One region of the Paeniglutamicibacter kerguelensis genome, then DNA from elsewhere that is predicted to be linked to it. Evidence: riboswitches for the same ligand, from Rfam matches in the RefSeq annotation. Region 1 holds a riboswitch; the other holds the start of a gene.

Region 1 (3,840 bases):
GAACGCGTCGGCGCCGAGTTCTTCACCTGGGACGGCATCGGCGTCCAGACCATCATCACCTACTTCGTGGTCTACACCCTGGGCCTGCTGATCGGCCAGGACATCTGGCAGCGCGTGTTCACCGCGAAGACCCCGAAGGTTGCCCGCTGGGGCGGCACCACCGCTGGCATCTACTGCGTGCTCTACGGCGCTGCAGGCGCCATCATCGGCCTGGCCGCACGCGTTGCGCTGCCGGAAATCGACGTCGCCAACCTCGGCAAGGACGTCGTCTACGCCGAGGTTGCAACCCAGCTTCTCCCGGTGGCCGTCGGCGGCCTGGTGCTGGCAGCGGCAGTAGCCGCCATGATGTCCACCGCATCGGGCGCACTGATCGCCGCGGCAACCGTCGCACGCACCGACGTCACCCCGTTTGTCGCCGGCTGGTTCGGCAAGGAAATCCGGGTCAACTCGAACGAGAACCCCGAGCACGACGTGCGCGCCAACCGCATCTGGGTACTGATCCTGGGCATCGTGGCCATCGCCCTGGCCATCATGGTCTCCGACGTGGTCGCCGCCCTCACCATCGCCTACGACATCCTCGTCGGCGGCCTGCTGGTGGCAATCATCGGCGGGCTGATGTGGAAGCGCGGCAACGGCATCGGCGCGGCAGCGTCGATGGCGGCCGGAACCGTCGTCACTCTGGGCACCATGATCGTCCTGGAAATCCAGGCGACCGAGCGCTTTGCCGGAATCTACGCCAACGAACCGATCTACTACGGCCTGATCGCCTCGGTCATCGTTTACGTTGCGGTTTCGCTCTCCACTCGGCCCACCGAGCCCGCCATCATCACAAACTGGAACTCCCGCGTCGCCGGCGAGGTCGACGTCGAGGGCATCGAAGCAGAGCCGATCACCAAGTAGCCCAACCGGGCACACGAAAGGGTCCCGTCGGACATGCATCCAAGGATGCTTGTCCGACGGGACCCTTTCGTGTGCAGAGGGCTTGCATCCCTAGCCAGCAGGGCATTCCCACTCCTAGGCTGTAGCCCATGGACGATCAGAAAAATCATTTGCTCACATACCTCAACGCTTCCCGCGAGGCGGTGCTGTGGAAGGCCGAGGGGCTGGACGACTACGACCTGACACGCCCCCTGGTGCCCAGCGGAACCAACATCCTGGGCCTCATCCAGCACCTGGCCAGCGTGGAACTCGGGTACTTTGTGGAATGCCTTGGACAAACCGTCGAGCAGCCGCGCTTCATTGCATTGAACCAGAGCGACGATCCCGAGTACGACATGTGGGTCCCCGCGGACATCCCCAGCGCCGACATCCTCGACTATTACCGCAGCGCCATCGCCTCGGCCAACCGGAACATCGAGGCGTTGCCGCTCGATGCCCCGGCAACGGTCGCATGGTGGGCGCCGGAGAAACGGGACACCACCATCGGACGGCTGCTCATCCACATGAACGTGGAGACCGCCCGCCACGCCGGGCACATCGACATCGTGCGCGAGCTCATTGACGGAAGCGCCGGGGACCGTCGCATTTCCCCCAACTTGCCCGATTATGACGCGAGGGCATGGTCTGATTTGCACCAAAAGATCCAGCTGGCGGCCGACTCGCGATAGTGTGGTGACCAGCTTCACGAGATGCGGCGCCAAGCTCCGACTGGCCGCGCACCAACCCCAGGTTCATGGGTGGTTCGGATGAAGAAGCGGCCGGCGCCACAAGGCGGCGGCAAGAGCTAGTGAAAGGCCGGCCGCTGCCGCCATGGAACAATCCGTCCCCGTTCTGCCCCTCTTTGACCTGCACCGCGCCGTCATCGAATTGAACCTGCACGGTTCCTGGCGCAGTTTCCAAGTCAACGACGCACCCTCCGTCGCCCGGGCCCTGGCCGACTCGGTTGAGGTCCCGCGTTGGGACCCGGCGTCGTCGAGTTTGCTGGTCCGCACCCCGGTCACGGGAAACACCGCAGGCCGGACGCGCATTTTTAGCCTCGTCGAATTCTCCGAAGCGCGTCCGACGGCTAAAGTGGTTCGCTGAAGGGGAGTAGTTCCGAGTTCACCATTCGTGGTGGCGGCGGTGCGTCGACATACTGGCCGCAAAGTTGCGGCCCGGCAAACCACCTTGCGGAAATCCGATGGATTTGCGCCAAGGCGAACGAGACCTTCGGCCCACCTACGGTGGCCCGAGGTTCAACGCACCCAAAAACATTGCTTGTTCCTCCCCATCGCATGGCCCCACCGCCATGGAAACCAACCGAGGACGAGACATGACGCCACAAGCGCCAACCCCCACTCCCGCCCAAATCAAACGCTGGCGCCACTACCTGGCCGATGAAATCGCCGAGGGCGCCGTCTACCGCGAACTGGCCAACAAGCGCACGGGCGAGGAACGCGCCATCCTGCTGGGCCTGGCCGACGCAGAAACCCGCCACGAGGAACACTGGCGCAACCTGCTGGGCGACCATGCGGCGAAGGCCGCCCGCCCCTCGCTGCGCCGCACGGTGTTGCGTTTCCTGGCCCGCCACTTCGGTTCCGTGTTTGTGCTGGCGCTGGCCCAGCGCGCCGAGGGCGACTCCCCCTACGCGGCCGACACCGATGCCACCCGCCAAATGGCCGCCGACGAGCTTGTCCACGAGGAGGTCGTGCGCGGCCTGGCAACCCGCGGGCGCAACAGGCTCTCGGGCAACTTCCGCGCCGCGGTGTTCGGGGCCAACGACGGCCTGGTCTCAAACCTCGCCCTGGTCATGGGCATCGGCGCCACCGGCGTGGCCAGCTCCTTTGTGCTCTTCTCCGGCATTGCCGGCCTGCTGGCGGGCGCCCTGTCCATGGCCGCCGGCGAGTTCGTCTCCGTGCGTTCCCAGCGCGAGCTGCTCTCCGCTTCCAAGCCCACGCAGATCACCCTTTCCGCAGCCCCGGACCTCGATCTCGACGCCAACGAGCTGGTGCTGGTCTACAAGGCCCGCGGCATGAGCGACGAGGACGCCGCGCACCGCGCTGCCGAACGCATGGGCCTGTATTCCTGCGATTGCAACCCCACGCTGTCCCTGTGGCCCGAACGCGACGAAGAAGCCCAGGAGATCGAACACGAGGAAATCGGTTCGGCCGTGGGAGCCGCGTCGTCGTCCTTCTGCTTCTTCGCCTCCGGCGCCGTCATCCCGATCCTGCCGTTCATCTTCGGCATGAGCGGCACCCCCGCCATCCTGCTCTCCGCCCTGCTGGTCGGCATCGCGCTGCTCGCCACCGGCGGGGTCGTCGGGTTGCTCTCCGGCGCCTCCCCGACCAAGCGCGGCCTGCGCCAGCTGGCCATCGGCCTGAGCGCGGCGGGCATCACCTACGCGCTCGGCCTGCTCTTCGGCGGCACGGTCGCCTGACCCCCGTCGCTCCGGGCGTCGGCCCAACCATGGAGTGGCCGGCGGCTCCCGTTCACACGAGGCTGCCGGCCACCTTCTTGTTTGGCCGTTCGATCGTTCGCTTGTTGCATCGTTCGGCTATCCCAGCGCGTTCCGGGCCAGGTCCGCCGCGCCGATCAAGCCGGCGTCCGGGCCCAGCTCCGCGCCGACCACCCGGGCAAAGGGCCTGTAGCCGCGGCCGCTGAGCGAGCTGCGGTAGGTCTGTTCGGCCGTTTCAAGCAGCAACGGAGAGGCCGCTCCCAGACCCCCGCCGATGACCATGAGGCCCGGGTCCAGCACCGCGGCCAGGTTGGCCAGGCCCAGTCCCAGCCACTGCCCCGCCTCAACCACAAGCTCGATGCATGCCTCGTCCCCGGCCACGGCCAGGGAATTCACCAGCTCACCGGTGACGGCATGCGGGTTGTTTCCCGCGGCCTCGCGCATTCCCTTGGCCACCGGCCCGTGCA
Region 2 (3,840 bases), 3.1 Mb from region 1:
CGAACACGACGGGGGCCCGCACCTCAGCGAGGTCATCACGGACGAAGGACGGGTGCCGCTGGCTCCGTTCCTTGCCGAAAGCGACGTGGTGGTGAACTGCACGCTCCAGGACCCCAACGCCCCGCTCATGTACCTGCGCACCGGGGAGCTGGCTGCTTTCTCCCCGGGCAGCATCATTGTCGACGTCTCCTGCGACGAGGGCATGGGTTTCGAATGGGCCAAGCCGACGAGGTTTGCCGACCCCATGTTCACCGTGGGAAAGAACATCAACTACTACGCGGTCGACCACAGCCCGTCCTACTTGTGGAACTCGGCAAGCTGGGAAATCAGCGAAGCATTGTTGCCGTTCGTCGAAGACGTGCTGGGCGGCCCCGGCGCATGGCAGGCAAACAACACGGTGGCCAAGGCTATCGAGATCTTCGACGGCGTCATCCAGAACCCCGCGATCCTCGAGTTCCAGCACCGGGCAAAGGCCTACCCGCACCTTGGTGTTGCCGGCTAGCCGAATGAACATGTGGAAGCCGCCGCACGCTGGTGCATGCGGCGGCTTCCACAAATGACTCGGATGGCGGGATCAGGCGATGATCTCGGCACCCTTCCACAGGCGCTTGGTGGCCAGTGCGGCGCCGGCACCCAGCGCTTCGAGCTTGGCCATGGCGATCTGCGGGTGGACGCGGCCGCCCAGGCCGCAGTCGGTGGACGCGATCACGTTCTCGCGGCCGACCAGGTTCGCGAAGCGCTCGATGCGGTCGGCGACCAGCTCCGGGTGCTCGACCACGTTCGTGGCGTGCGAGACGACGCCGGGTATCAGGATCTTTCCCTCGGGCAGCGCGCGGTCCTCCCAGATGCGCCATTCGTGCTCGTGGCGCACGTTGCCGGCCTCGAAAGAGACCATGCCGGCGTTGATGCGCAGCACCGGGTCGAGGATGTCGGCGAATGGGATGTCCGTGGTGTGCGGGCCGTGCCAGGAACCCCAGCACACGTGCAGCCGGATCCGCTCGGCCGGGAGCCCGCGCAGCGCGTGGTTGGTTGCCTCCACGCGCAGCTCGAGGAACTTCAGGTAGTCCTCGAGGCTCGGCTCCGGGTTGACCTGGTCCCAGGACTCGGCCAACGACGGGTCGTCGATCTGCAGGACCAGCCCGGCATCGAGGATCGCCTTGTACTCCTCGCGCATGGCATCCGCGGCGGCAAAGAGGTATTCCTCGTCGCTGGTGTAGAAGTCGTTGGCCAACCGCGCGCAGGAAGCGGGGGAAAGCGCCGCGAGGAAGCCCTCCTCGGTGCCCGTCGCCGCCATGGCGGTTTTCAGGTTCTTGATGTCCGATGCCACCAGGTCGTGCCCGGTGTAGGTCAGCGGTGCGACGACCTTTGGCTGCGTGGTGGCCTTGCGGTGGGCCAGGATGCCGGAGGTCGGATCCGCGTACGCCTCGGCGAAGGCCTCTCGATCGCGGCGGTCCGGGAACGAGGTGAGCACAACGTTGCCGGGGGTGGAGCGCTTGACCGCGGTCTCGGCCCAGCGGTCGACGGTGGTTTCCTCCAGCCCGCCGAGGCGGGCGAAGGAATAGTTCCACCAGGCGCCGAAATCGACGGCGGAGGACATGGTGTGCCCGAATTCGCCGTCGTTGGGGATGTCGATGCCCAGCTTGCGCTGCTTGGCGACGATGCCGGTGACCGATGCCTCGAGGAGTTCGTGGAATTCGGGGGTGATTCCGCCGCGTTGCTTGGCCTCGTTGGCGGCCAGCAGCTCATCGGTTCGCGGCAACGAGCCGGCGTGGGTGGTACGGATATGGCTGTTGTTGGAGGACATGGGTGATTGCCTACTTTCCATCGAACCTGGCAGTAGCACCGTTACCGTTTCAGAAGCCTCGTCGGCGGGTTAGGTTGCTGCGGCTTCATCGATCCAGGTCTCTCGGCCGCTCCGGATGGTTACGTATCAATACCTATCACGGAACTGTTTTCTGCCGTCCTTCGGCGCATTAGTGTGACGTGGGCCAAGCCTTGATCCACGGACGTGCCTTCGGCCCCGTGCCCGAACCTCGCCGGAAGCTAGTTGCCGGGGCGGGGGAGGAACCGGTATCGATGCTCTTGCCCGCCTTCTGCCAGGCGGTGACGGACACGGTTCCCCCGTCGATGATGTCCAGGTCGACCGTCGCCTTCTGGCGCAGGGTTCCCGCGTACGGGGCCAACAACATGCTGCCCACGCGGGTATCGCCCGCAGCCGCCATCGCATTCCATCCCATGAAAGCTTCTGCGCTCTCCCCTGGGGCGAGCATGACCCGGGTGATGCCCGGGTCGTCGGTCATGAACGAGCCGCCGTGGACCACCAGGACATCGATCACCCACCCGTCGACGTTGTCGAAAGAGACATCGGGGTAGGACTCCAGCACGCAGGGTTTTGACCCGTTGTTGGTCAAGCTGAATCCCATGCCGCGGTGGCCGGTCGCGGCATCGGGTTCCGATAGGGAAATGGTGGCGTCCTTGCCGTCGCACCAGTTTTTTCCAGCGGGCTGCGTGGCATATGACACGCTTGGCGAACCAATGGGATCAGGTTCCGGGGAAGCAGGCGGGGCGACTGTCGGCGGTTCGACGGCGCCCTGGGCCGTGGTTTCCCGTTGGGCCTGTGGGATGGCGATAACCAAGGCGCCGGCCGCGAGCACGGCCGGAACTGCGACAAGAAGTCTCGGCACGCTGAACGAGGTACGTTGCCGGCTACCGGGTTGCCGTTGTTTGGCGATGAAGGCACCGGCCAACACCGGAACCCACCCCCAGAAGATTCCCCAGTATCCTGCCGACAACAGATCCGATTCCACGCCCTGGAAAAGCCACGCCAGACGTGGCGGCGGCCAAGTCGCAATGATTTCCCCTGCTGACGAAAGCACTGTCGTGGCGAAGGAGGCAATGACAACGCACATCCACGTCGCGAAGAACCTGAGTCGCCGTTGCGCGGGATTCAGGGCATCCAGCGGGCCGATGAACAACAAGGCGCCGGCCGTGAAGAGCATCAGCGTGAGCGTCGAAAGCACGGGAATGAATACGGGCCAGATGTCCGCTGTGCGCCACGTGGCAAGCGCTATCGTCTCCGGGAACAGCAGCTGCACGAAGGGCACCGGGAGGAACGTTGGGCGTGTAATCAGCCAGCCATTGAGCAAGCCGCTCAGTAGCCAGCCAAGCCCCGCGAATCCAGCGATCCACGCGCTGCCGGCAGTCAGGCCTTTGTAGTTGCTCATGCTGGAAAGCCTAACTGACCTGCAAATGTCCTTGGATTCGGGACCTTTTCGGGGTGATGGAATTGCTGGACCTGCATAATGGAGCCCACGGGGGTACATCCTGTCCCGCGCACCGATTCAGTTCGAGGAGTACATTTTGAGCACGCTCTTTTCGGAGAGTTTCCTTGACCGCCCCCGGCGTGAGCTCAGCCCCGGCGCCGTTTGGGTACCCGACTGGCTCACCCTGGCTGAACAACGCTGGCTTGTGGATAGGTTCCATGAGTGGGGGCGGGGGCCCGTGCCGCCACGCGCCGCCAAGATAGGGTCAGGTGAAATGTCGGTCCAGACGGTATGCCTGGGCTGGCATTGGCAGCCGTACGCCTATTCCCGTGAAGCAACCGACGTCAACGGCAACCGGGTGCTCGAGTTCCCCGATTGGATGGTCAGGCTGGGTCGCAAAGCGATCCTTGAAGCGACAAATGACCCCTTGGCCGCGGCGAACTACACGCCCGACACAGCCTTGGTGAACTACTACTCGGATGATTCCAAAATGGGAATGCACCAAGACCGGGACGAGCAGTCGACCCAGCCGGTGGTCTCGATCTCCATCGGGGACACCTGCCAATTCAGATTCGGC

Evidence for each region. Region 1 has a riboswitch for S-adenosylmethionine ahead of JOF47_RS00595 (hypothetical protein). Riboswitches for the same ligand answer to the same signal wherever they lie in the genome.
Region 2: linked by a shared signal. The riboswitch ahead of JOF47_RS14815 (cobalamin-independent methionine synthase II family protein) and the one ahead of JOF47_RS00595 (hypothetical protein) in region 1 are both predicted to bind S-adenosylmethionine.

What each region holds. Positions count from the first base shown of each region.
Region 1 is NZ_JAGIOF010000001.1:134,798-138,637, reverse strand. Features, by position in the region: gene JOF47_RS00605 (sodium:solute symporter family protein) at 1-900, shown strand, start outside; gene JOF47_RS00600 (DinB family protein) at 1,029-1,607, shown strand; SAM riboswitch class IV at 1,620-1,729, shown strand; gene JOF47_RS00595 (hypothetical protein) at 1,750-2,022, shown strand; gene JOF47_RS00590 (VIT1/CCC1 transporter family protein) at 2,252-3,355, shown strand; gene JOF47_RS00585 (ROK family protein) at 3,473-3,840, opposite strand, start outside.
Region 2 is NZ_JAGIOF010000001.1:3,241,341-3,245,180, reverse strand. Features, by position in the region: gene JOF47_RS14820 (N(5)-(carboxyethyl)ornithine synthase) at 1-502, shown strand, start outside; gene JOF47_RS14815 (cobalamin-independent methionine synthase II family protein) at 575-1,804, opposite strand; SAM riboswitch class I at 1,819-1,926, opposite strand; gene JOF47_RS14810 (DUF4232 domain-containing protein) at 1,974-3,224, opposite strand; gene JOF47_RS14805 (alpha-ketoglutarate-dependent dioxygenase AlkB family protein) at 3,361-3,840, shown strand, end outside.